DNA from 2 places in the Paenibacillus sp. FSL M7-0134 genome. Region 2 is predicted to be linked to the other one. Evidence: riboswitches for the same ligand, from Rfam matches in the RefSeq annotation. Region 2 holds a riboswitch; the other holds the start of a gene.
What was found. Region 2 has a riboswitch for FMN ahead of NSQ58_RS20325 (DMT family transporter). Riboswitches for the same ligand answer to the same signal wherever they lie in the genome.
Positions count from the first base shown of each region.

Region 1: another riboswitch for FMN. It lies ahead of ribE (riboflavin synthase); the one in region 2 lies ahead of NSQ58_RS20325 (DMT family transporter).

Region 1 is NZ_JBBOXV010000001.1:2,978,230-2,981,649, forward strand. It holds gene NSQ58_RS13295 (thiamine pyrophosphate-dependent enzyme) at 1-799, shown strand, start outside; gene NSQ58_RS13300 (IDEAL domain-containing protein) at 1,020-1,487, shown strand; FMN riboswitch at 1,556-1,729, shown strand; gene ribE (riboflavin synthase) at 2,061-2,726, shown strand; gene ribB (3,4-dihydroxy-2-butanone-4-phosphate synthase) at 2,787-3,420, shown strand, end outside.
Region 2 is NZ_JBBOXV010000002.1:1,060,651-1,064,070, forward strand. It holds partial or broken gene NSQ58_RS26810 (methyl-accepting chemotaxis protein) at 1-833, opposite strand, end outside; gene NSQ58_RS20325 (DMT family transporter) at 1,074-2,021, opposite strand; FMN riboswitch at 2,194-2,338, opposite strand; gene NSQ58_RS20330 (ABC transporter permease) at 2,460-3,155, opposite strand; gene NSQ58_RS20335 (ABC transporter ATP-binding protein) at 3,148-3,420, opposite strand, start outside.

The DNA.
Region 1 (3,420 bases), on a different contig from region 2:
CGTATATGTGACGACGACAGGGTATCCATATACATCACACAAACAACCGATGATCCACAATCTTTTTCAAAACGGGGCCGCTACACTTTCGGGAGCGCTGGAAGCTTATATGGAAATGAAGCGCCGCAATGAAATTGAGATGTCGGACGATCCGACCTTTATCATGATCAGTGGTGACGGTGGGATGGATATTGGTATGGGTTCTGCGATTGGTGCGGCTCTGCGTAATCATAAGCTGATCATGTTGGAATATGATAACGAAGGGTACATGAATACAGGTTCACAGCAATCGTACTCCACTCCGCTCGGTCACATGACCAGTACGTCGGGTGTAGGGAAAATGCAAAAAGGAAAGCAAGGGCATCACAAGGATACCGTGCAAATCATGGCTGCTTGTAACATTCCGTATGCTTTTACAGCAGCTGAAAGTCATCCGCAGGATATGCTGCGTAAAGCAGCCAAAGCTCAATGGTATGCGAACAACGTGGGTACGGCCTATGGTAAGATCCTGTGCGCCTGCCCGCTGAATTGGAAATCCGAAGACAGACTGGGCACCAGCATTGTGGGCGCCGCAGTCGAGTCCTGTTTCTTTCCTTTGTACGAAATCGAGCAAGGCAGTACGACGATTACGTATAATCCGGAAGACAAGGGAAAACGGATTCCAGCTGCAGAATGGTTGAAATTAATGGGTAAAACGAAGCATCTTCTCAAGGAGGAGGCTACGCTGGCTACCTTTGAGCAGGAGATTGAGCGTCGCTGGACTACCCTGAAAAAGAAACATGAAATTTCAGAGCTATAATTCTGTTTTTTTGCATAATCATCGATTAGCACTGTTAGCCGCTGTTACTGTAGTGGTTCGATCAAGATTCTTTGCGCTTATTGTGCAAAGAATCTTTTTTGTCGTTTATGGGTTGAAGCATAAAAAAACAGGTAATGATTTCCGATATAGGAGTGGAGGCCTATAAGAGGCACGTTAAAAAGTTTTCTTCTGAATTTTAAGATGCAATGAGGTGCAGGTAATGATTAAGCTGAATACAGTTGAAATAATCGAAATTATAAAGAAGCAGATCCCTAAGGTTATGAACATCAAGCCAGTAGAACTAAAGTTTACAGACGATTTTGGACGGGCATCGCTAGCAGCGACAGAACACAAATTCACGCTGACGAACCAGCACTATTCTGCCAAGGTGATGGATTGCGTGTTAGAAACACAGGTACGCCCCATTTTAATGTGCGAAATTATTTATTTTCTGAAATGCGAGTTTATTGACGGACATGTTGATGTACGACTGGATTATGAAGCATGTTCTGAGGAAGGGCGGGGACCTGTTGCTTCAGCCGTAATTACCTTTGATCATGCAACAGAGTTGGGAGTCGAGGAGCTGGCCGATCTGATTGACTTGGCGCTTCATATGAATGATAAAACCTGGTTTGAAGAACTCTCCAGCCAATATGTCAAAACCAAAGCAGGCGCTTCTATTAGATAACTTGCTTTTTTTAGAAGTCGGTGCTAATATACGTAACAAGTTTAATGTTAATTCAATTAAATAAGAGCAAGATCCTTCGGGGCGGGGCGAAATTCCCCACCGGCGGTGATGACATGTTTGTGGATCGTTTTTGTGAGAAACAGCATGGCTTAGTCCGTGACCCGGATGCTGAATGATCAGCAGAAGGTGGACCTGGTGCAAATCCGGGACCGACAGTATAGTCTGGATGGGAGAAGGATACGAAGCGCATGTGCATGACGTGACATGTGCCGATTTTTAGCATACCCAATTGTGCGTACGACTTATTTCGTTGTAGGATAGCATCGGGCGATAGCTTTCTTAAGCTTTCTTTTTGATGGGTGTTCTGAGCGTATTTGGTTGTATCCTCAGTCATGCTTTCTATTGGCAAACCTATGATTTCATGTCGTCTTAAGATGCATATGAACTGCGCTTGTATACTACAAATGTGACTCTCATCACCCCCATGACGGATTGAATCCGAACTGGGGGTTTTTTGCGCTTATAGCTGATGAATTAGGGATAAACTGAAATGTAGTGGAAAGGAGTGAAGGCATGTTTACCGGATTAGTTGAGGAAGTGGGTCGCATTCAAACTATATCCAAAAGCGGTGAAGCGATGGTGCTGGGGATTTCGGGTTCCGTGGTGTTGGGCGATTTGAAAATAGGAGACAGTGTCTCGGTGAATGGCGTTTGCCTGACGGCGATACGGATTGGTTCGAAAGACTTTAAGGTTGATGTGATGCCGGAAACCTTTCGCAGCACTAATCTGAAAGAGTTGAGATCCGGCAGCCGAGTCAATCTGGAGCGAGCAATGGCGGCGAGTGGAAGGTTCGGAGGACACATCGTGCAAGGACATGTGGACGGGACGGGAACGATTCGCGGGGTGACATCAGACCAGAATGCAGTTGTGTTCGAAGTTGAGCCTAAAAATCAAACATTATTTAAATATATTCTACTCAAAGGGTCAATCACAATTGATGGTATCAGCCTCACAGTCGCACAGCGTACGGGAGATACCTTTGCCGTATCTATTATTCCCCACACTTTATCCGAAACGGCCTTACAAGCCAAACGTGAGGGGGATACCGTCAATATCGAATGTGATATTTTGGGCAAATATGTAGAACAGCTTTTAAATTACAGAGGTTCAGCGGAGGCGGAGAGAGTAGAAGAAGCTCCTCTCAGTTTGGACTATTTGGCGAAACACGGCTTTGCCTGATTTTGAATGGTAAGCCTGTTTAGGAGCATTCGTGGCACAAGACATAAGGAGGAAAGTGTTATGGATAGAGGTAGCCAAACAAGTGCAATGGCGAACGTCATAGAGCATGGCGAGTTGGAACATGACGAAGAGATTCGTTTGGATTCCATCGAAGAAGCGTTGGAGGATTTAAAAAACGGTAAAGTCGTTATTGTAGTGGATGATGAACAGCGCGAAAATGAAGGCGATTTTATCGCTTTGGCTGAAAAAGCGTCGCCTGAGGTCATTAATTTCATGATTACAGAAGGTCGCGGGTTGGTCTGTGTGCCAATCACACGACAAAGAGCCGAGGCTTTGGAATTGCATCCTATGGTAGAGCAAAATACAGATTTCCACGGTACTGCCTTTACGGTATCGGTAGATCATATGGAGACAACAACGGGTATTTCAGCGGCCGAGCGCTCCTTGACTGTACGCGCCTTGGCAGACGAAGCAGTCACAGGAAGTGATTTCCGCAAGCCTGGTCACATGTTCCCGCTGATTGCTCGCGATGGTGGTGTCTTGCAGCGTGCTGGTCACACTGAAGCGGCTGTTGATCTGGCCCGACTCAGTGGCTTCAAGCCTGCTGGGGTCATTTGCGAAATTATAAAGGAAGATGGCTCAATGGCCCGCCTGCCTGATCTGGCAGTGGTCGCCAAGCGACATCAATTGAAGC
Region 2 (3,420 bases):
ATGCTCCAACCGGTGAGAGGGTCCTTAAGTGTAAAGGCCAGCATATCTCGATTCATAAATTGAATTTGCGACATGGAAGGAGTATCATTTTCGACAGTTGTCGCCACTTCGGGAAGTCCCTCTATGGCGTCAGCCGGTTTTTTGCCTGCCTTGTTAAAGGCTGTTCCAGTCCCAGATACAACTTTATGTTCAGAATCAACAATAATGAGTCCTCCGCGTTCACCAATCTTAACAGACTGCAGACTTTCACCCATTTTGTCCAGATTCAAAGCCAATGAAACAGCTCCTTCACCGTCCTCCAGCGTTCCCGATATATTAACGACTAAATTCCCTGTCGTGACGCTGGCAACTGGAACACCGACGAATACCTTGCCCTTTTCCAGCATTGCATTTTTGTACCATTTTCTCTCCCGGGGGTCATAATCGTCCTCCTGTTTTTTCGGCGAACGTATGTATTGCCCTTTCGCATTGCCGAGAAGCGCGGCATCTAGCTCGGGATGAGCCTTGACGATGACATCCAACTTTTTCTGAAGGGCCTCTTGGTTGGTACCAATGGAATCAGATTTGATTTCAGTGGTAAGCACGTCCAGGTCTTTCATAATGGGCGCTACATACTGATTGACATTGCTTCGGATCAGATACAGATTCGTGTATACGGAACCGCCCATTTGCTGACTGAGTTGTGTCGTAGCCCCCTGATAGGAGAAGTACCCGATAAGTACGCTCGGAATCAATAACACAGCCAAAAAAGATATTATTAATCTTGTCCTCATTAAATAAAACTGCTTGAGAAACCTGTTCCACCACGGAACTGTTTGTTTTGTTTTAGTCATAGTTATTGCTCCTCTGTGTCTGATGATCACTACATTGTTTTATTCGACAGAAACCGACGAATTTTATAGATGTAATCTTTGAGAAACGAGGAATAATTGCATGTTTTAGACACTTTTTTCGGAAAATAGGTCTAAAGAACTATGATTTATATGAATACGAATACATAAAAAGCCAAATCAGAGATGCAAAAGCATCTTCACGATTTGGCTTGGGTGAGTCATGAAAGGGACATTGAACTGTTAATTTTTTTGCTGACGTGAAATCATAAAGAGCGTAATCCAGATGAGCATAAAACCAGTCAATTGCGCTACAGTGACAATTTGCTGAAATGCGATCCAGTTAATCACGACACCAACCATGGGAAAGCTTAATTCTGCCATCGTAGCATAAGACGCTTTGGTCGTACTTAAGCCTTTGTAATACAACAATAAGCTAAGAAGACCCGGAAGCAATGCCTGCAATAGCAGATTGATAATTACAGCTGCGCCCGCCCATGTACCGGCAGGCATATTCCATGGAGCATGCTCTACAGAGGTGAGGACAATCAGCAGAGGGAGCGCGACCATGAAGCGGAGGGAGGTTACCGTTTCATATTTCATTGAACGAAGTAAGTAACTTCCCATGACTGTCGAACCGCCCCACAGAACTGCTGCACCGAGTGCAAGTAGACTACCGACCTGGACAAAATCACGAACATGTCCGAAGGGAAGCGACCAACCGAAGGTCAGAAGATACGTCCCGAACAGAGCGACGACAATTAATAATCCAAAATGACGCGGCAACATTTCCTTCAAAATAATACGAGCTAGAATAATAGCGACCAAGGGTTGAAGCTTCTGGAGTAAGAGTACAGCATTCAAATCACCATTGCTGAGTGCCATGGTGAAAATTACGCTGGCCAGAGCCGAGCCACCCCACGAGACGAACAAAATAGCGAAAACTTGACGAAGCCGTACCGCTTTGAGTTCCTCACGATGCTTCCACAGCATCGGTGTCAGAGCGAGGAAAAGCAGCACATGCTCCATTAGTACAATTTGTGTTGAAGTAAATGACTTTAACAAAATAATACGAAACAGCGGGTCTGCGCCCCACAAGGCCGCTCCAATTGCGACCAGCCAAAAACCGCTTTTCATGTGGGAGCTACGATCAAAACCTTTGGATGTTAGTACAGTAGAAGATTGACTCATACTCAATTAGCTCCTTGCGAATACAGGACCGGTGGCACAAAAACCCCCGTCCATGGCGAAAGGCCATGCAAGACGGGGGTTGATCAAATAAACTTGCCGCTTTATGCAAGTTAAATGAAGTTACTGCAAAACCAATAACGCAGTATTCATCCACTTCGCGGCATGTTGATATTTCGATCTTCTTCCATCCGGACTTTACCGTCGGCTTTGGCATCTCACCAAATCAGTCCGTATCCTGTTGCCAGATACAGAGTCGCGGGCTTAGCTCCATGAGCCATACCGCCGGTTGGGAATCTCACCCTACCCCGAAGATCCTTATTCCGTTTTTAATTTCTCCTATAGGATATACCTGTTTTAGAATGAAGTCCAGTGAAAAATGTGTGTATATCGAACAATGATTTTCATCTGTTTTTTGAAAGCGCTCTACGAAATTACATATTACGAGGTAATATCCTTATACTCAATACGTCGAATCGCCGCATAAGCCACAAGCATTCCCAGTATAGAGAAGCCGATTTGCACGGGGGCAATGGAGCTAAGGGTAGCGCCGTTATTATTGGAGAAAAGCAATGCTACAATCAGGATTGAGGTCACAATGGTGGTGGGTACAGAGTATCTTCGCATCCCCATATACAGCGGAACCAGTCCCATAAAGCTGGCAGCAACGGCATTGATTAACGTCCGTGCTGATTGTTGCCCCAGTATGGAAAGAGTAAGGTTATCCGGTACAATCAAAACAAACTGGTTGAGCAGATGAATAGCAGCCGTAATGATTATTTCCGAAATAATAATGGACAAGAACGTGAACAGTAACACGACCAAGAGTTTGGCGATCATCAGCTTTTGACGATGAATCGGATACATGAACAAGATCGTAATCGATTTGGACTTAAATTCCCCGACGATAAAGCGGCATAGGAGAACGGAAGCAAACACAATAAATGTAGCTCTTACAAAATTGTCTATTAGATCCAATAGTTGAGTGTACTGTGTGAATTCAGGTATTCCTTCACTTTGACTTTCCAGCGCAATAACACAGAGCAGCCCAAGAATGCATGCATTGGCGATCAGTGCTGAACGGATATAACCCGTCAGATGGAATTTTTTCAGCTCCAACTGCATCAATTTAAGCATGGAGATCACCTCCGTTTAACAGGCGAAAAAAGTAGTCTTCCAGCGTGCTGCTTTTCTGATGAATGGAATCCACCTCTATATCATTTAAGATGAGCGTCTTCGTAATTTGTTTCTGCGGTACATTTGTATCGTAAATACGTATACTCTGTTCATTTATCACCTTTATATTATTCAGGCTCAAATGATGGGAGAGGACGTAGGCCGCCTTCTTACAATCGTTGGTCGTAAATTCGATGTATTCCGTATTGGTTTCCCGCATCTGCTC